2 regions of the Lysinibacillus sp. UBA5994 genome follow, and region 2 is predicted to be linked to the other one. Evidence: riboswitches for the same ligand, from Rfam matches in the RefSeq annotation. Region 2 holds a riboswitch; the other holds the start of a gene.

Region 1 (15,644 bases), on a different contig from region 2:
TGCGATTACATTAGCAATGAAAGAAGAGATGGAACGTGACGAACGAGTTTTCATTTTAGGAGAGGACGTTGGTCGTAAAGGTGGTGTATTCAAAGCCACTACTGGGCTATACGATCAATTTGGTGAATACCGCGTGCTTGATACACCGCTTGCAGAAAGTGCAATAGCTGGTGTGGGTATTGGTGCTGCGATGTACGGTATGCGTCCGATTGCTGAAATGCAATTTGCTGATTTTATTATGCCAGCTGTCAATCAAATCGTCTCAGAGGCAGCCAAAATTCGTTACCGTTCTAATAATGACTGGACTTGTCCAATGGTCATCCGCGCACCTTTTGGCGGAGGTATTCACGGGGCACTTTATCATTCACAATCCGTTGAAGCACTTTTTGCTGGTACACCTGGTTTGAAAATTGTCATTCCATCAACACCGTATGATGCAAAAGGCTTATTGAAAGCTGCTATTCGTGATGAAGATCCAGTATTATTTTTCGAACATAAACGTGCCTATCGTTTAATTAAAGGGGAAGTACCACTAGATGATTACACATTGCCAATTGGTAAAGCAGATGTAAAACGTGAAGGAGATGACGTGACAGTCATTACCTATGGTTTAGCAGTCCACTTTGCTTTACAAGCGGCAGAACGCCTAGCTGCGGATGGTATTTCCGCTCATATCCTTGACTTGCGTACAGTTTACCCTCTGGATAAAGAAGCGATTATTGAGGCTGCAAGTAAGACAGGTAAAGTATTGCTTGTCACAGAGGATAATAAAGAAGGTAGTATCATGAGTGAGGTTGCTGCAATTATTGCAGAACATTGTTTATTTGAGCTTGATGCACCAATTCAACGTCTAGCGGGACCTGATGTGCCAGCCATGCCATATGCACCAACGATGGAGAAATATTTTATGATTAATCCTGATAAAGTGGAACGTGCTATGCGAGAACTTGCTGCGTTCTAATAGATTACAACAAGGCTGAACGAAAAAATAAAAGCCTCAGACGGAACAACAGATTTTGACTTTGCACATATGAAAGTCAAAATCTGTCTAAATGCCTATCTACGTTTAATGTTTTTAGCGCTGCATCAGGTACAATGACGCCTAGGCTTAATTGATGGGAGGAATAAAAGATGTCGGTTCAAAATATTACAATGCCACAGCTCGGCGAAAGTGTAACAGAAGGTACAATTGAAAAATGGCTTGTAAAGCCTGGAGATACAGTTAAAAAGTATGATCCATTAGCAGAGGTTGTTACTGATAAAGTAAATGCTGAAATCCCGTCATCATTTGAAGGGGTTATCACGGAGCTACTTGCGCAAGAAGGTCAGACATTACCAGTTGGAGCAGTCGTTTGCTCGATTGAAATAGCGGGAGAAGGTGAATTACCAGCACCACCACCTGAAAAAAAATCAGCGGTAAGTACGGCTATTTTAAATGCAGGTGTTCAAAAGAAACAGGAGGCACCACAGCAGGTAGCAGCTCCAGTATCTGCACCAAAAGAGGCACGTACGGGTAAAGTACGTTATTCACCAGCTGTTCTTCGACTTGCACAGGAGCATGATATAGCTTTAGACCTTGTAACAGGTACTGGCGAGGGTGGTCGTATTACACGAAAAGACCTGTTAAAGCTCATTGAAACAGGTAATATCCCAACGGCAAATGATGTAGCACAAGCAGCTCCAACCGTTCAAACGACATCAGCACCTACAGCAGCTTCTGCACCACAGCAACAAGTGGAAAAAGCAGCTGCACCTGTACAACCTATTCATCCAGGAGATATCGAAATTCCAGTGACGAAGATCCGTCGTGCCATTGCGAATAATATGGTGAAAAGTGTACATGAAGCGCCGCATGCTTGGATGATGATGGAAGTGGATGTAACAGATTTAGTGACTTATCGTGATAGCTTAAAGAATGAATTTAAGCAAAAAGAAGGCTTTAATCTTACATATTTCGCCTTCTTTGTAAAAGCGGTTGCTCAAGCTTTAAAGGAATTCCCAATGCTGAATTCGATGTGGGCGGAAGATAAAATCATTCAAAAACATGACATCAATATTTCGATTGCAGTAGCAACGGATGATGCCTTATTTGTACCTGTTATAAAACACGCAGATGAAAAATCCATTAAAGGAATTGCGAAAGAAATCAATGAACTGGCTATCAAAGTTCGTACAGGAAAATTAGCAATGGATGACATTACTGGTGGTACATTTACAGTGAATAATACAGGTGCATTTGGCTCTGTTCAATCAATGGGCATCATCAATTACCCACAAGCAGCGATTCTACAAGTGGAAAGTATTGTAAAAAAACCTGTTGTTTTACCAGGTGGAATGTTTGCTGCACGTGATATTGTGAATTTATGTTTATCATTAGATCATCGTGTGCTTGATGGACTTGTCTGTGGTAAATTCCTAAATAGAGTAAAAGAAATACTCGAAAATACAAATAAATCTTCAACGTCAGTCTACTGATGACTTGTCGGAAACCTGCTGTATAAGGGTTTCCGATTTTTTTTATGCTTTTCGAGTCGCAATTTGTCATGTAGAATAACAAATAGAAACTACTAAGGGGGGAAGCTGATTAAGCGTCCGCATGTCAAACAACATGAAAAATATTGAATTTGAAATACCAGCCTATTCAGACTGGCAAGATGCAGCAATCAAAGCTTTAAAAGGGAAACCATTTGAGTCACTATTCACAAAAACAAATGAAGGTGTTACACTACAGCCGCTTTACACGCAAGAAAGTTTAGTAGCTAAGCTTGGAGAAGAGCTTGATTTACAAGTTGCCACAATCCGTTCCCTACAAAATGATCAAGTATTTCAGGTGGCACAACAAATTCACGCTGATTCAAGCGAAGCTTTTTTTGCACAGCTTGAGGATAGTCTAGCTCGAGGCAATGAAGTTATTACGATTGATAGCCGAGTGAGCTTTGCTTGGACAGAAGAAGTATTGGTCAAATTAGCATCATATTTCTCAGAATATTCGTTTAAAATTACTATTGAAAATTCAAAAGACCCATTATTAGCAGTATTCGACAACATTCCAGTAGATCAACAAGAAGCCATTAAAGGTTACATTATTTCAAAAGACCCTATCACTTTGACTGCATTTCCGAACGTGCGCTCAGTCAGTGCAGACACAACGGTTTATCATAATGAAGGTGCTAACGCTATACAAGAATTAGCCTATGCACTTGCATTAGCAGCCAAATTTGCAGAACAAGAAGAAAGCTTTGAAGCGTTCTCGAAGAAATTCTTTGTATCATTTGCCATTGATACACAATTCTTTACGGAGATTGCAAAGCTACGTGCTTTTAAAGTACTTTGGAAAGCGTTCTCATCCGCTTATGGCGTAACAGATCATATCAAAATCCCTACTGTTGCTGAAACATCATTAAGAAGCTTTTCTAAATTAGATGTGTATGTAAATTTATTACGCTCTTCAAATGAAGCGCTTTCTGGTTTAATCGGTGGTGCTGATCTCTTTACGGTTCATCCACATGACGTGTTAACAAAACCTACGGATCAATCCATTCGTATCGCTCGTAATGTATCATTAATTTTAAGAGAAGAAACAAATGTCTTAAAAGTAAAAGATCCAGCAGGGGGCTCTTACTTTATCGAGTCGTTAACAGCAGATTTTGTGAAAGAAGCATGGGCACTATTTTTAGACATCCAGGCAGCTGGCGGTATCGATGAATATACAGCCTCTGGCAAGCTTGCAGAAGAAGTGGAAGCATCCTATCAAAAACGCATCAAAGCTGCCCAAACACGTAAGCAATCATTAATTGGAACGAATATTTATGCTAATCCAGCTGATATTCTTGAACAGGATACAAATCCATTATTTGCTGATATTAAGCGTATCGCTGCTCCATTTGAGGACTTACGTGCAGACATGACAGCAGCAGATGTAAAAACAGGTATTTTAGCATTAGGATCATTAAAAAGCTCTAAACCACGCGCAGATTTTGTAGCGGGCTTCTTAAACACAGTGGGTCTTGTACCAGAAAAAAGTGAGCCAGTGACAACTGTAGAAGAGGCAGTAGCTTGGCTGAAGGCGACAGAGGCTAAGTATGTAGTGATTGCAGGCAATGATGATGATACAAAAGCATTTGTATCAGCCATTTTAGCTGAAAAACCAGCGAATGTGCTTGTAGATGTAGCGGGCAAATTTAAAGACGAAGAAGAAGCATGGTTAGCAAATGGCTTAAACGGCTTTATTTTCGCAGGACAAAACATCATTGAAAAATTACAGTCCGTGTTTGCGAGCATGAAGGAGGTCCAACGATGAGCAAGCCAAATTTTAATGCAGTAGAAATAGAAAAGGTTTTAACAGCTGAAGCACCTCAAGCGTCTGAAGACAAGTTCATGACAAATGAGGGGATTGAAATTAAAGATATTTACACAAAAGAAGATATTAAAGAGGCTAAACATCTAAATGATGTGGCAGGGATTGCACCCAACACACGTGGACCATACCCTACTATGTATGTAGCACGTCCATGGACGGTTCGGCAATACGCTGGTTTCTCAACTGCTGAAGAATCCAATGCCTTTTACAAACGAAATTTGGCCATGGGACAAAAAGGTCTTTCTGTCGCGTTTGATTTAGCAACACACCGAGGCTATGACTCTGATCATCCACGTGTAACAGGGGATGTAGGAAAAGCTGGGGTTGCGATTGACTCAGTTGAGGATATGAAAATCCTTTTCGATCAAATCCCGTTAGACCAAATGTCTGTCTCAATGACAATGAATGGTGCCGTATTACCCGTCCTTGCATTCTATATTGTAGCAGCAGAAGAACAAGGGGTAACGCCAGATCAATTAGCTGGTACCATTCAAAATGATATTTTAAAAGAATACATGGTGCGTAATACATATATTTACCCACCAGCTATGTCAATGAATATCATTGCAGATATTTTTGAATATACAGCGAAGTATATGCCAAAATTTAACTCTATTTCAATTTCGGGTTACCATATTCAAGAAGCAGGCGCAACAAATGACATTGAGCTTGCCTATACATTAGCAGATGGCTTGGAGTATGTACGAACAGGATTAAAAGCAGGCATTGATATTGATGCATTTGCACCTCGCTTATCGTTCTTCTGGGCAATTGGTATGAACTATTACATGGAAGTTGCTAAAATGCGTGCAGCACGTCGTATTTGGGCACAAATGATGTCTACGTTTAACCCGAAAAATCCAAAGACATTAGCATTACGTACGCACTCCCAAACATCTGGCTGGTCATTAACTGAGCAAGATCCATTTAACAATGTTGCACGTACTTTAATCGAAGCAAATGCCTCTTCGATGGGACATACGCAATCCCTTCATACAAATGCATTAGATGAAGCGATTGCACTTCCAACAGATTTCTCAGCACGTATCGCGCGTAATACACAGTTATTTTTACAAGAGGAAACAGCGATGACAAAAGTCATTGATCCTTGGGGTGGTTCGTACTACGTAGAGAAATTAACAGAAGAAATTACGAAATCTGCTTGGGCGTTAATCGAAGAAATTGAAGCGCTTGGTGGTATGGCTAAAGCGATTGAAACGGGACTTCCAAAAATGAAGGTTGAGGAAGCTGCAGCAAAACGTCAAGCGAAAATTGATTCTAAAACAGAAACGATTGTTGGCGTGAATAAGTATCGCTTAGCAAAAGAAGAGCCAATCGATATTTTAGATATCGATAATACCATTGTTCGTCAAAAACAAATTGAACGTTTAGAAGCGATGAAGGCAGCTCGTGATGAAGCGGAAGTTCAAAAACATTTAGCTCGCTTAACGAAGGCGGCTCAAGATGGAGAAGAAAACCTGCTAGCGGTAGCAGTGGATGCAGCGCGCGCTCGTGCTTCTTTAGGTGAAATATCTGATGCGATTGAAGCAGTTTCTGGTCGTCATAAAGCGGTCATTCGTTCGATCTCTGGTGTTTACTCTGCAAACTTCTCTGATGAGGAGCAAATTGCGGAAGTGAAACAAATGACAGAAGAATTCCTTGAAAATGAAGGTCGTCGTCCGCGTATTTTAGTTGCTAAAATGGGACAAGATGGACATGACCGTGGTGCAAAGGTTGTCGCAACTGGTTATGCAGATTTAGGCTTTGACGTAGATATTTCTCCATTATTTATGACGCCTGCTGAGGCTGCTCAAATGGCTGTTGAAAATGATGTTCATGTTATTGGTGTGTCTTCACTAGCAGCAGGACATAAAACATTAGTGCCTGAATTGATAGCTGAGCTTGAAAAACTAGGTCGTGAAGATATTATCATTATTGTGGGTGGTGTTATACCAGCACAAGATTATGATTTCCTTTATAATGCTGGTGCAGTAGCCATTTTCGGACCAGGTACAGTGATTCCTGTATCCGCACAAAAAATTATTGAAGAAATCTACAAACGTTTAGGCTATGAGGAAGTGTCTGAATAATGGACAAAAATAAAGGAATGGAAGAAAGTGCGCTATTTGTCATGGACGGAGTAGAGGCGACTCACGACGGGATGCAATATGGTACACCCAAAAAGTTCCGAAAGAAAAAGGCAGACACTCTAAATGTAGGAGAGCTTGCACAACAAGTACGTGCGGGCTCTCGCACACATTTATCAAAAGCCATTACCCTCATTGAAAGTTCAAACGCTACCCATAAAGTACAGGCACAAGAACTATTGCAGGAGCTTCTTCCACATACAGGCAATAGTATCCGAATTGGCATAACAGGTGTGCCTGGGGCAGGAAAAAGCTCATTCATAGAGGCTTTCGGTACTATGCTTTGTGATATGGGGAAACGAGTTGCTGTTCTTGCCATTGATCCAAGTTCTTCTCTATCGGGAGGAAGTATACTTGGCGATAAAACGCGTATGGAAGAGCTCGTTAAGAAGCCTAGTGCATTTGTGCGTCCATCGCCATCGGCAGGTACCCTAGGGGGTGTTCACAAAAAGACACGAGAAACCATGTTAGTTTGTGAGGCAGCAGGCTATGATGTGATTTTAATTGAAACAGTGGGTGTTGGACAAAGTGAAACCTATGTCCGTGGCATGGTTGACTTCTTCCTGCTTCTTGTTTTAACAGGAGCGGGGGATGAATTGCAGGGCATGAAAAAAGGCATTATGGAATTAGCAGATGCAATTGTCGTGCATAAGGCGGATGGTGATAATGTACGTCTAGCTAAAAAAACGGTTGCAGAGTACAAACAAATTTTGCACTTTTTACAGCCTGCTACACCTGGTTGGATGTCAACTGCCATGCCTGTTAGTTCACTAGAAAATCGAGGACTTGATAAGGTTTGGGAAACAATTGGGGAATTCAAGCAAATCGTAGAAGCAAATCACTATTGGGCTACCCGACGCCAGCAACAAACAAAAGAATGGTTCCAATCGATGATTACCGATCATTTAATAGATATCTTTTATGGAAACCCGCAACGTAAAGCACAAGTACAACAGCTTGAACGTCAAATTTTAAGTGGACAGTTGACAGTTACACAAGGTGTGGATCGTTTATTTAGCGAGGAGCAGGAAGACAAGTAAACGAGTCTTATTGAAATCGTAGTAATTTCAACTGAAATGTGTTGAGCAAGTAGGTGCACAAATTGCTTGCAAACTGCTATGATAAGAGATGGATAAGCGTCAAAAATCTACTATCTGAAATATAACTAAATTGGCGCGAACTTGAAAGGAGCTATCGCTATATGAATATGGATTACGATTTATTTATGCAGGAAATTTTAAAAACAGCACGTGCTGAAATTGAGGCAGCTGGTTATGAACAATTAACAACACCAGAAGCTGTAGAAGAGGCGTTTGCTCGTCCAGGTACAACATTAGTAATGGTGAACTCAGTGTGTGGTTGTGCGGGTGGTATCGCTCGTCCAGCAGCAGCACAATGCGTTCATTATGATAAACGTCCAGACCATTTAGTAACAGTGTTTGCAGGGCAAGATAAAGAGGCAACTGCAGCAGCGCGTTACCATTTTGGAGAAGATCATCTACCTTCATCACCATCATTCGTTCTATTAAAAGACGGACAAGTTGTCGCAGAAGTGGGACGCTATGAAATTGAAGGGCATGACCCAATGTCAGTTGTGACAAATTTACAAGCAAACTTTGAAGAATATTGTGACGAGCTTTAAGTCTATTCTTGCATAAGAAAAATCATTTTCAATCAAGTAGAAAAGCCTCATAGATCATGCTATCTATGTAGGCTTCCTACTGATCCTCATGTATAGGTAGTTTCATTATTATTAAAATTTTTGTAATATTGGCTAAATAATTAGCTGAATGAGTGAAGAGTACTAAAGGATGGGAGGCAGTCGGCCTGAAGAAGTTTTCAATCGGCTATCGAACTTTAAAAACAGCAATTGGTGCGGCCATCGCTATTGCCATTGCACAGTATTTTGATTTAGCCTCATATGCATCTGCTGGTATTCTAACCATATTATGTGTGCAGCCAACAAAAAAGAAATCCATTTATGCAGCCTATACACGATTGGTTGCAAGTATTGTAGCAATGCTTTTTGCCTTTGTAAGCTTTGAGTTATTTGCTTATCATCCACTTACACTAGCAGGCATGCTTATACTCTTTATTCCTACTATTGTATCTTTAAAGGTTGCGGATGGATTTATCTCCAGTGTCGTGATTATTATGCATATTTACGCTGCTGAAGGTTATTCATTAACACTTGTTTATAATGAATTAGCGTTGATGGCTATCGGTTATGGAACAGGGATTGCCATTAATATGTATATGCCAGACATTCAAAAGGAATTAAATTACTACAGAGTCAAAATAGAGGAGCTATATAGTAAGATTTTTTTAGAAATTGCCAGCTATTTACGGCAAGGAGATACGTTGTGGAACGGCCAAGAAATTATCGATGCAATCAAAGCACTAGAAGAGGCAAAATCATTAGCGTTTAAAGATGTTCAAAACCATTTTACAAGACGTAAAAATGATTACTATGTATATTTCGATATGCGAGAGCAGCAGCTAGAAATTATCGAAAGAGTGCTACCCAAAGTGACGACATTACCTGTTATAGTACAAGAGGCTGAAATTGTGGCAGATTTTTTACAAGACCTAGGTGAGCATGTTCATTCGGGGAATACGGCTAGTCAGTATCGCGAAAAACTCGAACATGTTAAGCGCGATTTTTCTCAGCTTCCTTTACCACAAAGCCACGAGCAATTTATCGCTCAGGCAGCCCTCTATCAGTTTATAGAGGAAATGGACAGGTATTTAGAAATAAAGCAGTCATTTAAAGGGTTAAAGGCTAAAAAAGAGCGCCCACAGTAGTGTGGACGCCTCGTGCTTTGCCTTAAATTATCATAGATAATCCGAATGCTAGAGATGAGATTAGCATAATTGCGATCATACTATAAATAACGACTTTTTGAAATTTTTTATTACTCATATGCTCGTTCGCTCCTTCTTTTCTTATAAATAGTTTAGCAAATCTGAAAAATTTCTCAAGTAGTAGAGTTTTGACAAAAAAGTCTGTAAAATAGAGTATGTACCATAACAGAAGGAGATGTCACCATGGAGAAAGTAGACCATATTGGGATTGCAGTGCGCGATCTTGATGAACGCATTACATATTATACAGAAACTTTGGGCTTAAAGTTGATGAAAGTGGAAGAAGTAGAATCTCAACAGGTTCGTGTGGCATTTATCGATGCAGGGAACGTGAAAATCGAGCTATTAGAACCAATGAGTGATAAAAGTGCCATACATGGTTTTATTGAAAAACGTGGAGAAGGAATTCATCATGTTGCGTTTGGTGTGACGGGAATTCGTGAACGAATGGCAGAGCTTCGTGAAAAAGGTGTACGTCTCTTATCCGAAGAGCCAGGGCCAGGTGCTGGAGGGGCAGAGGTTGCGTTTATGCATCCTAAATCCTCATTTGGGGTGTTATATGAATTATGTGATAAAAGTGGAAAAGGGGATAAGTGATTAGTATGGATATGTTCGACAAAATCAATGACTTGTATGACCGTAAAACGGTAATTGAACTTGGTGGTGGCTATGATCGCATCGATAAGCAGCATGAGAAGGGGAAACTTACTGCTCGTGAGCGTATAGACTTGTTGCTAGACGAAGGTACATTTTTCGAAATCAACCCATTTATTACACATCGTACAGTAGACTTCGGCATGGAAAAAATGGAGGGACCTGGTGATGGTGTCGTAACTGGATTCGGTAAAATTAACGGACGTCCAGTATACTTATTCTCTCAAGATTTCACAGTGTTTGGTGGGGCGCTTGGAGAAATGCATGCGAAAAAAATGGCAACAGTGATGGATCTAGCTGCTAAAAATGGTACACCATTTATCGGCATCAATGACTCAGGCGGTGCACGTATTCAAGAGGGTGTTCTTTCATTAGATGGCTATGGTCATATCTTCTACCGAAATGCCATTTATTCCGGTGTGATTCCACAAATCTCTGTGATTATGGGACCTTGTGCTGGTGGAGCTGTTTATTCTCCAGCTATTACTGACTTTATTCTAATGGTGGATAAGACATCTCAAATGTTCATTACAGGACCTAAAGTAATCGAAACGGTAACAGGAGAGAAAATTTCTGCTGAAGATTTAGGTGGTTCGAAAGTAAATAATGCGGTCAGTGGGAATGCTCATTTCCGTGCTCCTTCTGAAGAGGCAGCGATTGATGAAATTAAAAAACTATTAAGCTACTTACCACAAAACAATAAAGAAAAGGCGCCTCGTCAAGCTAGACCTGAAGGGGATGACTATCGTCCAGAAATCGTAGATACAGTACCAATCGAAACAACACGTCCATATGATGTACGTAAAGTTGTTGAGCAAGTAGTGGATGAAGGTTCGTTCATGGAAGTACATGCAGAGTTTGCTAAAAACGTAGTTGTCGGTTTTGCACGTATTGCTGGCGAATCAGTTGGGCTTGTTTGTAACCAACCAAAAGTTCTTGCTGGTGGCTTAGATATCGATTCTTCTGATAAAGCTGCTCGTTTCATTCGTACTTGTGATGCATACAATATCCCAATCATCACATTTGAAGACGTTTCTGGCTTCTTCCCAGGTGTTAAACAAGAACATGGTGGTATTATTCGTCATGGTGCGAAAATTCTTTATGCTTACTCAGAAGCGACTGTTCCAAAAATTACAGTGATTTTACGTAAAGCTTATGGAGGCGCTTACGTTGCCTTAAACTCTAAATCAATTGGTGCTGACCTTGTATTTGCATGGCCAAATGCTGAAATTGCTGTTATGGGTGCTGCTGGCGCAGCTAACATCATTTTTGCCCGTGAAATTGCAAAATCAGATGACCCAGAAGCAACTCGTGCAGCAAAAATCGAAGAATATAAAGAGAAATTTGCTAACCCATATGTTGCAGCATCTCGCGGTATGGTAGACGACGTAATCGATCCACGAGATACACGTATCAAGCTGATTCAAGGACTTGATATGCTGTCAAACAAACATGAAACACGTCCAGAGAAAAAGCACGGTAATATTCCTCTATAATAGTCATACAAGCCTAGCAGCTCAAAAGTTGCTAGGTTTTTCATTGCCAAAAAGTGAAACATTTTTGTATGTCATCCGTACTGATAGATATGAGGAGTTGAGATGAATGGAATGGCAGCAATTACAAACAGAGCAAGAAAAGATTCATGCACAACTTAGAAAAGCATCTAGATTAAACGAACAAAATCAGTTAATTGATGGGCAAATTAAACATACACAACAGGAAATAGACACTCATACAGCAGCACTCCACCAAATTCGATCCAAACTTGATAAATTGGATGGTTTCTCGTTTATGAATATGATTCGTACGTGGACAGGGCAACAAGATGAACTGAGGGCAGAAAAAATTGATAAGGCGGCAGTACTTGAATTAAAGCTGAATGAAGCAAAGAAAATGCAAAATGATTTAGCAGAGGACAACGTGCAAGTGATGAATCAGCTTGCCCAGATTGATGAAAATGCGCTACAGCAATCACTTCAACAGGTCTACCTTAAAAAGAAGAAGTATTTACAGATTCATGATGCTGCCCAAGCAGAAAGGCTAGAGCATTTAGCACATGAGGAAATGCTAACAAAGCAGCTCATTAGAGAAATTAAAGAGGCGGAGGAAGCGGGAGAAGTAGCTCTTACAAGGCTAGGGCAAGCAGCAGCTTCATTACATTCGGCCAATGGATATTCCACATGGGATACATTTTTTGGCGGTGGGCTGATTGCTACGCACTTAAAGCATGATGAACTCGATCAGTCTGAAAACTATTTACATAGTGCTCAAATTGCGTTACAACGGTTTCATAATGAATTATTAGATGTTCATGAAATGTCTACGAAATCGCTGCATATTGAAACAGATGGGTTTGTTAAGTTTGCTGATTACTTTTTTGATGATATTTTTTCAGCATGGTCTGTTCATTCTAAAATCTCTACAGCAAGGGAACAGGTCTCGCGTGTTCAAGATGATGTACATAATACGATTTGGCGCTTACAGGATAAACATAATAAAGCTGTCAACTACCTACAATCATTAGAAAAAGAAAAAGAGCTTATTTTCAATGACTAGGGAAAGTCTGAGATTTTTCTCAGACTTTTTATTTTGGTAGTATTGTTCAATGATTTCAACTCTTCTGACGTTGTGCTAAAATGATACATATACTATAACGTGGAAATACACGTAAACTAAGGGAGTTTTACAACATGACAAGTCGTTTAGTAGAAGAGTTTTTTGAGCTCGTACAAATTGATTCGGAAACAAAACATGAACAACTAATAGCACCAATTCTTGTAGATAAGTTAACTGCACTTGGATTTTCAGTGATTCAAGACGATGCACATACGCGTAATGGACATGGGGCAGGTAATATTATTGCCACATTAAAAGGCACATTGGATGTAGAGCCAATCTATTTCACTTCTCATATGGATACTGTCGTTCCAGGAAAAGGCATCAAACCGTCTTTACGTGAAGATGGCTATATCGTATCAGATGGTACGACGATTTTAGGTGCCGATGATAAAGCAGGACTAGCTGCTCTATTTGAGATGGTCAAACGTTTGAAAGAGCAAAATATTGCACATGGCGATATTGAATTTATTATTACGGCTGGTGAAGAAAGTGGCCTTGTTGGCGCTAAAGAGTTAGATCCAGCTAACATTAAAGCAAAATATGGATTTGCGGTTGATAGCGATGGTAAAGTTGGTGGTATCGTGACAGCAGCACCATTCCAAGCGAAAATTTTCACAAAGATTATTGGAAAAACGGCACATGCAGGGGTTGCTCCTGAAAAGGGCATTTCTGCCATAACTGTCGCATCAAAATGCATTGCTCAAATGAAACTAGGTCGTTTAGATGAAGAAACAACAGCGAATATTGGGCGTTTTGAAGGTGGACAAGCGACGAATATTGTTTGTGACGAAGTGACAATCCTTGCAGAAGCACGCTCTATAGACAAAGCTAAATTGGATGCGCAAACAAAGCATATGCAAGATACGTTTGAACAAGTAGCTGCTTCTTTAGGCGCACGTGCAGAGGTAGAAGTGAAGCTAATGTATCCAGGCTTCCGTGTAACGGAATCTGATAAAGTAGTTCAGGTAGCTATGGCTGCTGCACGCAATATTGATCGTACACCGACACTAGGCATTTCTGGTGGAGGCTCAGATGCAAACGTCATCGCAGGCTTTGGTATTCCTACAGTTAATTTATCTGTTGGATACGAGGATATCCATACAACAAATGAAAAAATACCAGTAGAAGAACTTGAAAAATTAGCAGATTTACTAGTAGAAATCGTCAAAGAATCGGCGAAAAACTAACAGTCGAATAAGGATGTGACCCTATGGAAAGTGTCAAAGCAGTCGTTTTTGCTTGTGGGACAGAGGAGTATGCTGTACCTGTGGAGCAAGCGATTTCAATTGAAAAATTAGAGCAAGTAACACCTATTCCTCATTTACCTAACTATCTTCTAGGCTTTACAAGAATTCGCGGTGAGCTTGTACCTGTTCTTGATTTTGAACGCATACTGTACAATCGTTCATCGAATACAGCAACTGCTCGTATCATTGTGTTGAATACAGATGTTGTTAATTATGGATTACTTGTTACAGAAGCACGTGAAATTCTTGATTTCGATGAATCAGTACTTCAGCAATTGGGTCTAGTCAATTATAGTAAAACACGCTATTTTACTGCGGTAGCTAATCTTGAAAATCGAATGATAACATATGTTGATCCAAAAATACTGGTTAATTCATTAGAGGGAATTAGGGAAATTATCGATTATTTACACAAAATGCTTGAAAATGAAAAGGAAAACGTAGAGGCTTAAGTACTCTACGTTTTTTTATGTTTGAATAGTAAATTTAACCTGTATTTTGTCGTTTTTACCTGATCATACATGTGACAATTATGCATTATACCTACAGACAAACAATTACTAACCGCGTATGATAATGATTAAGAAAAAACTGAAAAAGGCAAACTTCACCGAAAGGGAGGGACGCAAAGCCATGAGTCTAAACACTATAATTTCAGTGCAAGATTGTCAGGTTGCCAGGTTCTGTTCTAGGAGCCGTGGCGAGTAGAATGGAGTTAGTTCGTATGAAGAGACAATTAAAAGTATGGACCGCACTAATCGTCATCATGATTAGTTCATTAGCTTTATCAAGTGGAAAGGTTGATGCAATGTCTATACAGGAAAAGGCTACTTGGCTGTGGGATACATCCCTCATCATGGATGACCAAGAAAAAATATTATTATTTTTAGAACATAACGATGTCAATAAAGTTTATCTGCAAATCGATCAAGGCATAGCGAGCAATGACTATAAGCATTTTATTAGTAACGCTTCTCACAGAGGTATTCGCATTTATGCATTGGATGGTGCTGCAAGCTGGGTTTCAGCTGAGGGTAGTCGAAGCCAAGACGAATTGTTTAATTGGTTACATACATATAATGAGAATTCAACTGAATCTGAGCAATTTTCTGGGGTTCATCTTGATGTAGAACCTTATTTAAATAGTGGATGGAGCTTACATCAAGCACAAACGATAGAATCCTATCAAACACTAATAATGAAAGCAAGTGAGAAAGCAAGTCAGTTACAACTTACTTTAGAAGTAGATATGCCATTTTGGTTTGATGAAGTTCAGTATAATAACCAATTTGGAAAAGGGTTATTAGCTGATTGGGTCATTGACCATACGGATAGTGTGACGATCATGGCCTATCGTGATGCTGCAAAAGATATTATCTCTATTGTAGAACATGAAATCGCTTATGCTTCCACTGTGAATAAATCAATTGTAATTGGTGTAGAAACAGGCGCTTCAGAGGAAGGGGAAAATATTACTTTTTATGATAATGGAGAAGCCTTTATGAATGAACAGCTTATACTTGTTCAGCAACATTTTTCAAATAACGATGCTTTTCATGGAGTAGCCATTCATTATGTGGAGAATTGGATGACCATGCGTCCATAAAAAAAGTCCTTCCAGTGTTAAACTGGAAGGGCTTTTCTATTGGTATTAGGACAGTCGACCACTGTAGTCCTCGAATTTAAATTCACGAATGACTTTAATACCTTCTTCATCATTATAAGAAACGATAGATGGTAAGTTGACACCGT
Region 2 (15,644 bases):
AAAAACTTCTATCTGCTTGATGGTACCCTCAACAGATAGAAGTTTTTTTATTATACATTGCGTTTATAATTTTTTGTGCCGTCATATGAATAGAGCATCGGCTTTTTATCGACATAGGTTTCTAAATGAACAGGACGTCCCCATAGCTGGTAAATATAAGGTAATACATTTTCTAAATAGTGTGGATCTAACTCCATCCCTTCATAGCCATGAACTAAATATAGCTCGCCATTCCGCAAATAATCACCATTTTTTACAACAATATATGGGAAGCCTCCGTTTACACGCATGGATACGAGTTGATCGCGAACTATCTCATGATCCTTATCCGTTATACGGTATTCATTCCCTTTCTTTTGGAACAAGTACAAATCTTCACGCTTCGCTAAATCCTTTGTTAAATAGTTTCGAATAAAGGAAATATCTGATTCTACCTCTCTTACCTCAAAAATCTTTTCACGTCCCGTATTTGGCAAAACACCTAACCGTTTCATTTCCTCGGTAGGATTATTATAGCGATTTTCAATATCCTCGAAAATTTTAATCCCAAGATAATATGGATTAATCGATGTTTTGGAGGGCTGCACAACCCCCGCATTTAATTTGGCATATTCGATAGTTTCAGCAGTAGTTAACTTTAGCTCCCTCATGATTCGTTGATGCCAGAATGAGGCCCAACCCTCATTCATTATTTTAGTCTCTAATTGAGGCCAAAAATAAAGCATTTCCTCTCGCATCATTGTTAATATATCTCGTTGCCAGTCTTCCAATTCACGGCTATGTTCCTCTAAGAATAACAACAGGTCCTTTTCTGGCTGAGGAGGAAATTGCTTTAATCTGCGTCGAATTGGTTTATAAACTTTTTCTTTTTCTTCTATACTCCATAAATCATCATACGGTGATTTTGTTGGTGGTTTTTCCTCCTCAAGCTCATCCTCTTCACTCCAGGATAGCTTCGGTCTTAAAATTGACGGATCAATATGTTCTTGAATAGCTAAAACAGCATCTAAAAACTGCTCCACCTCATCCTTGCCATACTCTCTCTCATAGCCAGCTATTCGCTCCGCAGTTGCGGTCATACTTTCTACCATATCTCTTCTTGTATTAGAAAAACGTATATTATTTTTGAAGAAATCGCAGTGTCCTAGAACATGGGCAATAATCAATTTATTTTGGGTTAAAGTATTGGTATCGAGTAAAAATGCATAGCAAGGATTTGAATTAATGACAAGCTCATAAATCTGACTAAGTCCTAAATCATATTGAAGCTTCATTTTATGAAATTGTTTTCCAAAGCTCCAATGGGAAAAGCGCGTGGGCATACCGTAGGCGCCAAATGTATAAATAATATCTGCTGGACAAATTTCATAACGCATTGGATAAAAATCTAAGCCAAAGCTTGAGGCAATTTCGGTAATTTCATCTATTGCACGATGAAGCTCTTTTGTGTCCATTTTACGCCCCCTCCTTTGAACGTGGTGCTGAGGATACTTCCATGTTACTCTTCACTTTTCTTGAAAAAGCTCTTTAAGGCGTCATACACATCGCCTTTTTTTCTCAGAATATGGTATCTGAATTTAGGATCATCAATTTTTTTATACGTATACATAAGCGTTGAGAAACGGTTATGCTGATTCACCTCACCATAGCCAAACATGCTGGATACATCCATTAACTCTCCTACTAACTTCAAGCACTTTTCATTGTCCATCGATATATTTTCACCATCTGAAAAATGGACAGGATAAATATTGTAGCGAGACGGATGATATTTATCCTGAATTAATTCCAATGCCTTTTTATAAGCTGAAGAACAAATGGTTCCACCACTTTCGCCCTTTGTAAAAAACTCCTCTTCTGTGACAACCTTTGCCTCAGTATGATGAGCAATAAATTCAATTTCTACTGTTTCATATTTTGACCGTAAAAACTTCGTCATCCAAAAGAAGAAGCTTCTCGCACAATATTTTTCAAATGCGCCCATTGAGCCACTTGTATCCATCATGGCGAGCACTACTGCTTTGGATTCTGGCTTCTCCACTTCATCCCATGTTTTAAAACGTAAATCGTCATTGTGGATTGGCGTTATTTCTGCTTTCCCATGCATTGCATTGCGCTTTAATGCATTTAAAATGGTACGCTTTTTATCGACATTACCCATGAGTCCTTTTTTACGAATATCATTAAACTCTATTTTTTCTGTTTTAATATCTGCCTTTTCTTTTTGCTGTAAATTAGGTAACTCTAGTTCATGAAATAAAACATTTTGAATTTCCTCAATACTGACTTCCGCTTCATAATAATCTTGGCCAGGCTTGTCACCCGCTTCTTTTCCTTTACCTGGAGCCTGATTGGCCTTACTGCCATCCCGCGCTACTACATCTCCAACACTACTATCCCCTTGTCCCTGCCCTACATGCTTAGAGTTATCATAGTTATATCGAATTTTATATTCATCAAGTGACCGAATTGGTATCTTAATAACCTCGCGACCATTGGACATCACAATACTTTCTTCGCTAACTAAATCAGGTAAATTATTTTTAATCGCATCTTTCACTTTTTCCATATGGCGTTGTTGGTCCTGGTGCCCTTTACGATGGAGGGACCAATTTTCCTGAGAAATGACAAAGCGTTTATTTTCGTGTTCAGTCATTTTTATCCTCACCCATCTATCAAATTCGCTTTTTCTATACTATGCTTGTGAGCTAAATTTTTGAACTTTTTTCATAAAATCAATTGTATATTTATCAATCACGCCTCAAACGTCCAGATTTTTTTCGACCATGCTCTAAAGTATCTCTTCAAAGTCTCGGACATCTTCTCCTCCTGATAATAAAAGGAGTGCCCTAAAAATGGGACACTCCTATCTTACTTGGAACAATGAACATCAAGTTATCGATTGAGCAAACTTCCTACATACTGTAGCAACTCATTTGCTGATGTTGTATTATAGCCATGTTCATCAACAAGCCTTGCCACAACCTCATTAATCTTCTTCAGTTGAGATTCATCTGGCATTTTAGAAGAAGTAGTAATTTTAACGATATCTTTCAAATCTGCAAATAATTTCTTCTGAATGGCTTCTCGCAATCTTTCATGAGAATTATAATCAAAACGTTTACCTTTTCGTGCATAGGCAGAAATTCGAATGAGAATCTCTTCACGGAATGCCTTTTTAGCATTTTCTGAAATGCCAATTTGCTCCTCAATCGAGCGCATTAATTTTTCATCTGGATTCATTTCTTCCCCAGTAAGTGGATCATAAATTTTATTTTTATTACAGAATGCCTCTACATTATCAAGGTAGTTATTCATCAATGTTTTTGCTGATTCCTCATAGGAGTACACAAAAGCCTTTTGTACTTCATTTTTAGCAATTTCATCATATTCTCTACGAGCAACCGCAATGTAATTCATGTATTTTTCACGATCCTCTTGAGAAATCGATGCATGCTGATCTAACCCATCCTTCAATGCTCGTAAAACGTCTAATGCATTTATCGATGGTATCTCTTTGCGGATAATAGCAGAAGAAATACGGTTAATAATATAGCGTGGATCAATACCGTTCATGCCTTCATTCGGGAACTCTTTCTTCAGCTCCTCTAAGTCAACGGAATTAAATCCCTCCACATTTTCTCCGTCGTACAAGCGCATTTTTTTAATTAGATCCACACCTTGTTTTTTCGGAACTTCCAAACGAGTGAGAACCGAAAAGATTGCTGCGGCCTTTAAAGCATGCGGTGCAATATGGACATGGGACATATCGCTCTCTTTTATCATCTTTTCATAAATATGCTCTTCCTGACTAACTTTGAGGTTGTAGGGAATTGGCATAACGATAATTCGAGAATGTAATGCCTCATTCTTTTTGTTCGAAATAAATGAACGATACTCTGTTTCATTTGTATGAGCAACGATTAACTCATCTGCACTAATTAAAGCAAATCTTCCTGCTTTGAAATTTCCTTCCTGCGTTAATGATAATAAATTCCATAAGAATTTTTCATCTAGTTTTAGCATCTCCTGGAATTCCATCATTCCTCTATTGGCCTTATTCAGCTCCCCATCAAAGCGGTAAGCACGAGGATCTGACTCTGAACCAAATTCACCAATTGTAGAAAAATCAATACTTCCTGTTAAATCTGCAATATCCTGTGATTTAGGGTCTGATGGTGTAAATGTCCCTATACCCACACGTTTATCTTCTGAAAAAGTAATACGTTCAATCATTACATTTTCAATACGTCCATCGTATTCCTTTTCAAGACGCATTGTATTTAAAGGCGATAAACTTCCTTCAATTCTAATCCCATATTCCTCAAAGAACTCATTACGCAAATGATGTGGAATTAAATGGAGCGGATCTTCATGCATTGGACATCCCTTAATTGCGTAAACTGCACCTTCATCTGTTCGCGAATATTGCTCTAATCCGCGTTTTAGTAAGGTAACGATAGTTGATTTACCACCACTAACTGGTCCCATTAATAATAAAATACGTTTTCTAACATCTAACCTGCGTGCTGCTGGATGGAAATATTCCTCCACCAGTCTTTCAATTGCTGTTTCAAGCCCAAAAATTTCTTGTCCGAAAAATTTGTACATTTTTTGCCCATCGCGTTCCTCTACACCAGAACTTTTTATCATATTGTAGACGCGTGAATGGGCTGTTTGAGCAACTTCAGGTCTTTCCCTAATGATGTTTAAATAATCTGCAAATGTCCCTTCCCACTTCAGCCTGTTTTCTTCTTCGCGATAGTTTTTCACTTTATCTAAAATGTTAATAGCCTTCCCTCCATTCAGGGCTTGATTTATAACATAGTATGAAGTTAATGGCATGATGATACCATTACTTTTTCTTTGATGAAGTTTCTTCTTATTATTTCTATTTTTGGGGGCAAAAAAATTGCCGATATATCAACTGTTTTCATACATAGAACCTTACTGAATGAAGATAAAAATTTCGGTTATTCTAACGTTAGAAAGGAGGTCCATCATTGCATCGCCATTTTATATTTCTTTTCACATTTTTATTTTTAGGGATTATGCTGTACCCATCTGCCTCTTTTGCAAAGGAGGATCTTACAGAAGAAGAAATTTTACAGCAGCGTATGTCCTATTATGTACAATTCGATGAATTACTCATTCCATGGCATTTTTTAGCTGCTATCGATCAGTATGAGAGAAACCTACAATTAGTTCGTAAAGACATCCCTAAACGAGAAGGCTATTTGGCTATCCAATTTTCTGATGAATACTGGTCAGGTGCATTAAATCCTGTAAAGGAAGACACTTCTCCTGAGACAATTAGCTATTTCGGAGGAATGGGCCTTGACGGTAATCATGATGGAATCGCTAGTCCAAAGGATGATGAGGATGTCATTTTTTCGATGGCTAGTTATTTAGGGAAATTTGGAACAACAGATGAGGATTTTAAATTAGCATTATGGGAATATTACGGAAGCGAAGAAGCAGTCAATCAAATATTTACCATCTCCACATTGTACAGACATTTTAAAACTATAGAACTTGATGCACATACCTTCCCGCTAAATATCCGCTCTGATTACAGTTACAGGGGCACTTGGGGCGCCAATCGTGGTTGGGGTGGACGCCGTATTCATGAGGGAACTGATATTTTTGCCAGCTATGGAACGCCTGTATTATCTACCTCTTATGGAATAGTGGAGGTAAAAGGATGGAATCAATTTGGTGGCTGGCGTATTGGTATTCGCGACAATCATAATTCCTACCACTATTATGCCCACCTCGGTAGCTATCATAAGGAAATTGAAGTAGGTACAATTGTTAAACCTGGTACTGTTCTTGGCTATGTTGGAAGCTCTGGATATGGGAAAGAAGGTACATCGGGCAAATTCCCTCCACATCTCCATTATGGTATTTATAAATTTAATGGAAAAACTGAATGGGCTTTTGACCCTTATCCTTCCCTTCTACAGTGGGAACGCCAGGCGAAAAATCAAAAACAATAGAGAATCCTTTACTTATGGCACTTGAAGCATTTTGCTTCAGGTGTATTTTCTTTCTATATAGGAAATTCTACATAAACATATAAATTAGTTGTTAGACATCTATATATATTTAACTATTAAGAAAAGGAAAATAATTATATCATTGTACTAAAAAACTATTTTTAAATATTTCTATCGAAAGGCTTATTAATACACATAATTAGTTATAAAATAATACTTGTGTTGAAAAAATTTCTCAATGAGATAGTAAAGGGATGGGAAAATGAAAGGCATTATCAAGTTTAAAACACTTAAAACACGAATTTTAAGTGCATTTATTCTTTTGTTAGTTTTAGTAGTTAGCTTTACAACCTACACTTACAATTCCAATACAAATATGGAAAAACAGGCAAAAGATTTAGTGAAAGAAGATTTAGTTGTTTTAAATGCAAGTAAAAATTTAGCACTCTCTATGAGTGTCCGTCTATCTGCAGCGTTAAATTATGTGTTGACAGGCGACGAAAAATACAAAGAATCATTTGATGAGTATCGCAAAATGGCTGAGGAAAATAATGCTATTCTAGACAAATATGAAAAATCAGATGAACGCGATCAACTTGTAGCAATCGCTCGTGATTGGAGTACCCTTGTCAATACAGAGGTATTTGATATCTACCAAAAGGGCAATAAAGAATTAGCTTTAGAAAATTTAATGGATACACATGAACTCGTAACGAAAGTGCGATATGGTTACGAAAAACTGGCAGATGAACGAGCTAAAGCCATTACAGATGTCGGTAATGATGTTGTATCAACTAGCTCTGAGAATCGAACAATTGGTATCGCCTTTAGCTTGATTCTAACTATAGCTGGTATTCTAATTGCCTTTATCACAGCCAGTACCATCTCTAAACCTGTTACAGTAGTAGCCGACCGGATGAAAGAATTAGCAGATGGAAATTTGCAACTAGAGCCTCTGCCTGTAAAAGCCCGAGATGAAATTGGAACATTAATGGTAGCAGCCAATGACATGAACGAAAAATTAAAACAAACGATCCAGTCTATCTACTCGGTTTCTGAAACAGTAGCAGCTAGTAGTGAAGAACTTGCTCAATCATCGAATGAGGTACAAGCAGGTACTGAGCAAATTACAGTAACGATGCAAGAGCTGGCATCTGGTACAGAAACACAAGCATCTACCACAGGTGATTTGGCAGAAACAATGACAGCATTTAAGCGTAGCATTCATGAAACTACACAAGAGGGCATTGAATTAAGCGAACATTCTAGTCATGTTCAAAAATTAACGGTTTCAGGGAAAAGTTTAATGGTGCAATCTACCAAACAAATGGCTACAATAAATGAAATTGTATTAGACTCTGTGAAAAAGGTAGAAAATTTAAATGAACAGTCTGCCGAAATATCCAAGCTAGTGTCAGTTATCGATGATATTTCAAACCAAACAAATTTACTTGCATTAAATGCAGCAATCGAAGCAGCACGAGCAGGTGAGCATGGCAAGGGCTTTGCTGTTGTGGCAGATGAAGTCCGAAAGCTTGCTGAGCAAGTACAGTTCTCTGTCACGGATATTGCAACAATTGTCCAGCGTATTCAAGGTGAAACTGGCAATGTAACATCTGCCCTTCAGACTGGCTATGAGGAAGTAAGAAGAGGAACCACACAGCTCGATGAAACTAATGAAACATTTGAAAAAATTTCTGATGCTGTTGGGGATATGATAGTTAATATTTCAACGATTACAACGAATTTAAATCAGCTTGCTCAAAATTCGGAAACCATTAATGCTTCTATTGATGATATGGCCTCCATTTCACAGGAATCCGCTGCTGGCGTTGAGCAAACAACAGCAACTGTTGAGGAAACCGCCGCTACAATGGATGAAATCGCTAGAAGTGCAAATCAGCTTGCTGGAATGGCCGAAGAGTTAAATACGCAGCTACAGCAATTTAAAATTTAATCATCTAAACAACAAAGGCTATCTCAAATTTTTCTATTTTGAGATAGCCTTCTCTCTTATTGCCAATGACTTATTGGCACTCGTTCCAGTTCATGACGTTTAATAATAACACTTATCTTTTGAAACCATTTCTCACAAAGCTCTATAGCTTCTTTATAGTCATCCTCCTCTTTTGATATTGGATCTTCACTATTATCCATGAACATATATTCTTGAATAGGCTCTGATAAATGATCTACTACTAACTTTAGCGATAGCTGTGAAATTGTATCTTCTTCTACCTCCTCTTCTTCTATTTCATCTGCTTCAGCAAGTAAGGAACCACTCATTAGATGATTCTTTGTTCTAACCGTAAATACTTCATCTTCCATGATGGCAACCTCATATATTCTGTTAAATGGAACCTCTATAATTTTTAGTTCTTCGTCTAAAGCTTCTCTTCGGGCGAAAATAAGCATGTTTGTCTGTTCATTTAACAGTAAAGCATTTAAAGCATCATTGGAAACTGTACATTGTGTATGAGGAATAGCCATTATCTCCTCCTCACTAGCTTCCGTCATGGCTGTCAAAGTTTGTATGGCAATATAACGCTCTTTTAAATAACGGATACTCCCTAGACCGACTAAAGCCAGCCCGATTAAAAAAAATAGTTGCTTAATAATGACTAATTCAATGGCATTTGCTAGATAAAGATAGACAATCCCTAATAAAATGAAGAAAATATTTTTCATCCAATTCCCGCCTTTATCAAGATAATCACTAGAAAAATTCAGATGATGTACTAGCAATAGTATTCTTGATTCTATCGTTTCATTCTAATAAAAAACACGAATTCATTGAACTTTACAATGAATCCGTGCTTTTGCTTTTAACGACCAATTAGCTCTTCTTTACTACTTACGTCGTCTAATGTTTTATCTTTTTCTATTTTATGCATCTCAAGAACATGCTCAGATGGCGGAACGAGTATGCTCACCACGACAATTGTGATACCAGTTATAACAACACCTGAAAATACAGGAGCCTGCCATAATTCATTTAATAGACCTATGAAGCCTTCTGATTGGATTGTCAGACTAGGTACGAATGTTAGTGATGTAACAATGTAATAAACTAAGCCAACGGAAATACTTGCCCAAACTGCTGGTGTACTGACACGTTTCCAAAATGGTCCTAAAACGATTGGCCAGAATATTGTTACGAATATAATATCCCAAGCTAAATAAGCTAAATCAATTACTTTTTGGAAGCTTACAGCTAGCACTAAACCTAATAAAGCACTAGCTAGAATAATAGATCGCGAAAATCTTAATAGCTTCTTAGGATCAGGATTGTGATTAATAAAATCTAAATAAATATTCTTTGTCACAATCCCTGAAGTCGCTACATAACATGCAGCTACTGTAGACATCCCCATGGCTGCCATGGCTGTTAAGAAAATAGCTGCTAATAAAGGAGGAAAATAACCTTGTGCAAAGGTAAGCATCAATGTTTCTGGGTTTGTGCTTTCAGGATAAATAGACTTAAAGGCTTCCCCTAGCATCCCTGGAATCCAGCTAATTGCAATGACAATAATACCAGCAATAATCATGCTTCGTTGTGCCACCCGTGGACTTTTTGCAGCAGCTACCCTCTGCCCAAGGTCAACTGCAGGGATATCTCCAAGTGCTAGTACAAGATACAAAGTCCAGAATTCTGCTCCTGCCTTCTCAAATAATGTACTGATATTCCACCACTCGGGATTAAATGTAACGTCTGGATAGTAAAACAAAATAAAAATGGTAATACCCAAAATACCTGCCACTGCAAGCGCACCTTGTACGATTTCAGTATAGGCTACTGCCCATAAACCACCAATAACTGAATAAATAGCCGTTAGCGATACAAATAGAAGCGCCGCAGGTATAAAATCAATTTGCAACAATTGCTGAATAATATACGTTCCACCAACTGTTAACGCCGCTGCATTAAAAACTCCAAAAGCAATTGCCATAACAACCCCTGTATAGGCTCCTAGCTTTTTACTGCCATAGCGTAAACCGTAGTAATCTGCTAATGTCCAGCCCTTTAAACGTCGTAATGGCTTTGTCCAAATGAGTGCTCCAAGAATCATACAAGTCCCTAAACCACCCATTGTTGCCGAACCTTCAAAGCCACCACTTGTATAGCCAGAGCCTACCGCTGCAAAAAAGAAGGGAGCTGCTAATAATGCAGCGACTAAACTACCCGTGACAACGGATAAAGGCATGCTCCAGCCAGCAACAATTAAATCCTCGGCTGTGTTGACACGCTTATAGCCTTTATAGCCAATATAATAGATAAATAATAAGTATAAGCAAAAGATAATAATATTTAACATTATTTACTCCTTCGTTTTCCATTAACCGTTCATTACGACCCCACCATTTGGCGTTAAAATTTGACCTGTATAGAAGTCAGCATGATTAGAGGCTAAAAATAATACACTTTTCGCAATTTCTTCTGGTTGTGCTAAACGTTTTAATGGATATTTTGCGGATTCTTCCTCCACATAGTTATCGCCAAACTCTTGTAGAATGTCCGTAAATGTTCCACTAGGAGCAACTGCATTGACAAGTATAGAAGGTGCTAATTCTCTTGCTAAAGCCTTTGTAAAAGCATTAATAGCACCCTTTGCAGCTGAATAATGCGTGAATTCTTCACAACCCAAGCTACCAATATCAGATGAAATATTGATGATTTTTCCTGTATTACGTTCCTTCATTCTTTTTGCTGCTTCACGGCAATTATAGAAACAGCCATATAAATGAACTTTAATCATACGATCCCACTGCTCATCCGTTAAATCTGTAATGCTGGAACCCTGTGCAAATCCAGCGTTATTTACAAGAATATCAAGATTCCCGAGATGCTCGTCCATAAATTGATGCATCGCTTGTACTTCTTGAGAGTTAGAAACATCTGCGTGGAATATTAAAGCTTTCACACCCAACTTTTCTGCTTCTGCACGTACAGCTTCTGCCTCTTGCTCATCCCCAATATAATTAATTAAAATATTGGCTCCATGTTGCGCAAAGCCTAAAGCAATTGCTTTACCGATTCCTTTACTAGAGCCTGTAATTAAAACATTTTTTCCTGTAAAATTAATGTCCATTATGATTATTCTCCAATTTGAATTTTGCCACTAGACCTTGCAGCTCTTCTGCTGTTTTGCCCAGTGATGAAGAGGCATCCTTTACTTCCTGCATGGTAGATAATTGCTCTTGTGTAGAATTCGAGACATTTGAAGAGAACTCTGCTGACTGCTCTGCAGATTGTTTAATATTATTAACAGATGCCGCCACTTCTTCTGAGGATGCAGAAATTTGTTGTGAGGCTGCTGAAATTTCACGTATTTGGCTAGCTACTTCTTCTGAGGAAGTAAGAATTTCTTTAAAGATTTCGCCTACTTCATTGGTAAATGCCATCCCTACCTTAACATCCTCTTTACCTTTCTCCATAACCGTGATAGAAGCGTTTGAATCAGACTGAATAGAACTAATTAAATTGTAAATTTCTGTTGCTGATTGAGAGGATTGTTCAGCTAAGCGTCTCACTTCATCCGCAACAACGGCAAAGCCTTTACCGTGTTCACCTGCTCGTGCCGCTTCGATCGCAGCATTTAAAGCTAATAGATTTGTTTGATCAGCTATAGCAGTAATTAAGCTAACAATTTCACTTATTTTTTTAGTATTAACATGTAGTCCATTAATGGTTGTCCCTATTTGTTCAACAGAATCATTAATTAACTCCATTTGAGCAATAACTTGTTGTACAACTTCATTGCCTCGTTCAGAAGCCTGTGATGCTGAAATAGAGGATTCCGCAGCTACATTTGCAGAATCAGCAATTTGCTGAATACCTGTTGCCGTTTCTTCCATAGCAGCAGCTGTTTCCTCTGTCATGGTCATCGAGGCCTCAGCATTTTGTGTAATTTGATTCATGTCTAGTGCAATATTTGTTGAGCTGTTATAAGTTTCACCAGCATGTACCGTTAATTGATTGGCTGCTGAAGAAACGTGATTGGATGTATTGCGTATGTTTAAAATAATATGTTGCAAATTAGCCACCATTGTACGAATGGATTCAGATAATTTACCAATTTCATCCTTTGATGTCTCTAAATCCACATCTATTAATTCACCATTTGCCACTTGATTGGCAACGTTCACTACTTTTTTCAGTGGCTTTAATAGTCGATCTATAATTATGTAAACTAAAACTAATAAAATTAAAATGCCGATAATGGCAATGACAATTTGCTTAATCACACTTGTTTTAATAATCGTATTGATATAATCAGCGGAGTAATCAATCCCTAATAGGGCAATCAGTTGGCCATTATCATCTTTAATAGGACTAAAAACCGTTCTCCAAGAACCAAAAGGATCCTCGAAAATATCAGTTACCTCTGTACTATTATTTTCAATAGCTAATTTTGCTGTTTCTACATGTTCATCCGCTAAATCAGTAAAAATTTCACCGGCTTCATATACTTCATTTAGATTAGAGGTATAGCCAATTGGATTGACGCCACCCTCATCCTTGACATCCCAAATATAACTCCAGCTCATAATACCTTGCTGGTCCTGAATCATATCAAGTTGCTTTTGGATCTTTGTAAACTTTGCGTTTGTTTCCCCTTTTTCGGACAGCAAATCTTTTACTTCATCACTGTCTAAGTTCATAGCTGTTAATAAACCAACACTTTTTAATTCTTGCTCCAAATCCACATTCATCCGATTATTCAATTCACTAATACTTTGCGTCGTAATAATAGCGATAAGCAGTAATACAACGATAGAGACTGTTAGTAAAAGCTTATTTTTTAATGATGTGTTTTTTAACAACTTCATTTCCCCTTTTCCTCCTTTGAACTTTACTTGCAAAAAAATGCCTATTTCAAAAGAAATAGGCATAAAAGAACAAAAACTAGAATGAGAATGATACAACTAGCACTCTTTTGCAACCCAGCCGCCATAGCATTTATTGCCTTAGACCTGTAGCTTTGCGTCTTTACTTTTCAGTAAATTTGCCTATATTTCCCTACCAAAATTAACACAGTAGGTAAAAGTAGTCAATGCTCTCTACTTAAAACATACATATTTTATACTAGCTGTTCCTTCATTAATAATTATATAAATTACTTAATTATGATTCATCTATTGAACAAAATAAAACAGCTACAACCTCAATTAGCGTTGTAGCTGTCCACTTTCAATTCACTTACCCCTAAGTGTTTGAATAAATTATACGTTTTGTGTGACAAGTAATACGGAAGGTATAAAGGATAACGCAAACATAGCGATATACCATACGGAAGTACGACGTAATGAAAAGCGTACTTTTTTTCGTTCCGCATAAAAAATATCTAACATAACTGCAACAATAAAAGGCATTGTAATACATGCAATAGCTACTAATAAGATGTCAAAATAAATCATACAAGCACCCCTTTGTCTGTGAACATTTTTCATCTTTTTTGTGAACATTTTGTGATAATTTTATTGTACACAATTTCGTCACAAATTGTCAACGAGTTTTAAAGAAAAAAATGGCACTTTATGATTGATATCCATTGTGCATTATGCTCTATATTTATATGTTAGGCCCCTTAAAAAATTTCGTACGAATGAATCGCCACACTCTTTATAATTACGATGACTTGGATTTCTTAAAATAGCACCTAATTCACCTTTTGTAACTTTAATGCCGCCGTCATATAAAATCTCAAGCATCTCCTCAGTTGTTAAAGCTAAAGCAATTTTTACTTTCTTTAGCAGCATATTATTTGGGCTTTCTTTACCTGACACAGGTAAAGGTCCAACAGCCTGTCCTTCTCTTGGTTTCTGAGGCCCGCGTTTAAAAGTAATTAATCCATTTAAAAATGCCTCTAACATTTTATTATTACATTTGATGTATTCCTCTGGCGCTTCTTCCTCATCATTAATCTTAATCAGCATATTTAATACTTCTTCCTTTGTATAATCCATGCCACCAAGTTTAAAAATTTCTACCATATCTACATTTTTTATATCGAACGCATAGCGTAAACGAATTAAGATATCATTATTTGTCATTATATTTCCTCCTTTAATTAACCTTATATAGTAAAGAGCCAGGCTTAATTATAACAGAGAGTTTGCTGATTATTGCTAGCTTTCCACAAGTTGTTGTTGTTAGCAAATAGCGTGTGCATTTCCTACTTTTTAAATGTATGAAAAATTTAATCGCAACCATTCTAAGGTCAAGGAGGTGAGAACAATGGCTAACAATAACCGCAGTTCAAATAAACTTCTAGTACCTGGAGTACATGAGGCTGTCAATCAAATGAAATATGAAATTGCACAAGAGTTTGGCGTTCAGCTTGGGCCAGAAGCATCTTCTCGTGCAAATGGTTCCGTTGGAGGAGAGATTACAAAACGTCTTGTTGAAATCGCTGAAAAACGTTCAAAAGGTTTATTATAATTAAATACTAATAAGAAAAGAACGAATCCCATTTACATAATTGGAATTCGTTCTTTCGTGCTCTATAAAATTATGCTGTTTGCAATTCCTTCCCTGAGCTCTTAAGCGTTAGCATAACGATAAAGGAAATACAATACAGTGCTGCTAAGTAAATCATCACGACAGTCATATCGTAGCTTTGTAAAATAAAACCTACAAAGATTGGTGAAAACCCACCTATAGCTCGTCCAAAGTTAAAAATGGTGTTTGTTGCTGTACTGCGAATTTGTACTGGATAAAAGCTACTAATTAATGCACCATACCCTGCAAACATTCCATTAGAGAAGAATCCTACAACCGCACCGCCTACTAATATCGCTACTGCACCTGTTGCAAACGAGTAAAAGAATACAGCACATGCAGAGGCTACTAAAAAGATCCCGAATGTTCGCTTTGCACCAAAACGATCCATAAATCTACCAAACGTCAGCATTCCAATGATCATGCCAACTGCGGTACTAATTGTCCACAATGCTGAGCTTGAAACCGATAAACCTTGCGATTTCTGTAACATCGAAGGTAGCCAAATCATTAGACCATTATAGCCTGCAATTTGAACAGTTGCCATTAGAATTAGGGAGAGTGTTGTCATGGTGATACGAGGTGAAGCAAATAATTGTGCTAATTTCCCGTTCTCTTGCTTATTATTTTGTTGTTTCTGCGCTGCTAACCATTCTGGTGATTCATCAATATTTTTACGTACGATAAAGGCGAAAATAACTGGTAGTAATCCTACAAAGAATAATGCACGCCACCCTAAAGTTGGTAAAATAATAGCACTTAATAAAGCAGCTAAAATTACTCCATATTGTGCACCTACACTGACATAAGAGGATGCTCTACCTTGTTTATTCTTTGGCCAAGCCTCCGCCACAAGCGCCATCCCAATACCATATTCTCCGCCAGCACCTAAACCAGCGATAAATCTATAAACATAAACTTGTTCAATACTTGTTGCTACTCCTGTTAAGGCCGTTCCGATGGCAAACAAAATAATCGTATACGTAAACACTTTTACTCGACCATATTTATCTGCTAATACACCGAAAATAATACCACCCAGTAGCATCCCAATATTCGTGATGGATGAAATCAATCCACCTGTTGCAAGATCAATATTAAATTCTGCAATAATCATTGTCATAGCAAAGGAAATAAACATA

What was found. Region 2 has a riboswitch for cyclic di-GMP ahead of B3D98_RS12190 (methyl-accepting chemotaxis protein). Riboswitches for the same ligand answer to the same signal wherever they lie in the genome.
Region 1: linked by a shared signal. The riboswitch ahead of B3D98_RS16790 (amidase) and the one ahead of B3D98_RS12190 (methyl-accepting chemotaxis protein) in region 2 are both predicted to bind cyclic di-GMP.

The regions. Positions count from the first base shown of each region.
Region 1 covers NZ_DJAU01000056.1:90,254-105,897, forward strand. The annotation lists gene B3D98_RS16725 (alpha-ketoacid dehydrogenase subunit beta) at 1-961, shown strand, start outside; gene B3D98_RS16730 (dihydrolipoamide acetyltransferase family protein) at 1,132-2,475, shown strand; gene B3D98_RS16735 (methylmalonyl-CoA mutase family protein) at 2,597-4,300, shown strand; gene scpA (methylmalonyl-CoA mutase) at 4,297-6,450, shown strand; gene meaB (methylmalonyl Co-A mutase-associated GTPase MeaB) at 6,450-7,547, shown strand; gene B3D98_RS16750 (BrxA/BrxB family bacilliredoxin) at 7,709-8,149, shown strand; gene B3D98_RS16755 (aromatic acid exporter family protein) at 8,302-9,312, shown strand; gene prli42 (stressosome-associated protein Prli42) at 9,335-9,430, opposite strand; gene mce (methylmalonyl-CoA epimerase) at 9,556-9,969, shown strand; gene B3D98_RS16770 (acyl-CoA carboxylase subunit beta) at 9,975-11,522, shown strand; gene B3D98_RS16775 (hypothetical protein) at 11,629-12,582, shown strand; gene B3D98_RS16780 (M20/M25/M40 family metallo-hydrolase) at 12,717-13,832, shown strand; gene B3D98_RS16785 (chemotaxis protein CheW) at 13,856-14,344, shown strand; cyclic di-GMP riboswitch class I at 14,482-14,573, shown strand; gene B3D98_RS16790 (amidase) at 14,617-15,498, shown strand; gene B3D98_RS16795 (carboxynorspermidine decarboxylase) at 15,544-15,644, opposite strand, start outside.
Region 2 covers NZ_DJAU01000035.1:57,179-72,822, forward strand. The annotation lists gene B3D98_RS12150 (SpoVR family protein) at 51-1,454, opposite strand; gene yhbH (sporulation protein YhbH) at 1,499-2,656, opposite strand; gene B3D98_RS12160 (PrkA family serine protein kinase) at 2,896-4,791, opposite strand; gene B3D98_RS12165 (M23 family metallopeptidase) at 5,004-5,999, shown strand; gene B3D98_RS12170 (methyl-accepting chemotaxis protein) at 6,262-7,956, shown strand; gene B3D98_RS12175 (hypothetical protein) at 8,013-8,687, opposite strand; gene B3D98_RS12180 (sodium:solute symporter family protein) at 8,825-10,315, opposite strand; gene B3D98_RS12185 (SDR family NAD(P)-dependent oxidoreductase) at 10,337-11,089, opposite strand; gene B3D98_RS12190 (methyl-accepting chemotaxis protein) at 11,079-12,830, opposite strand; cyclic di-GMP riboswitch class I at 12,936-13,021, opposite strand; gene B3D98_RS12195 (hypothetical protein) at 13,224-13,418, opposite strand; gene B3D98_RS12200 (DUF1456 family protein) at 13,560-14,054, opposite strand; gene B3D98_RS12205 (alpha/beta-type small acid-soluble spore protein) at 14,239-14,442, shown strand; gene B3D98_RS12210 (MFS transporter) at 14,513-15,644, opposite strand, start outside.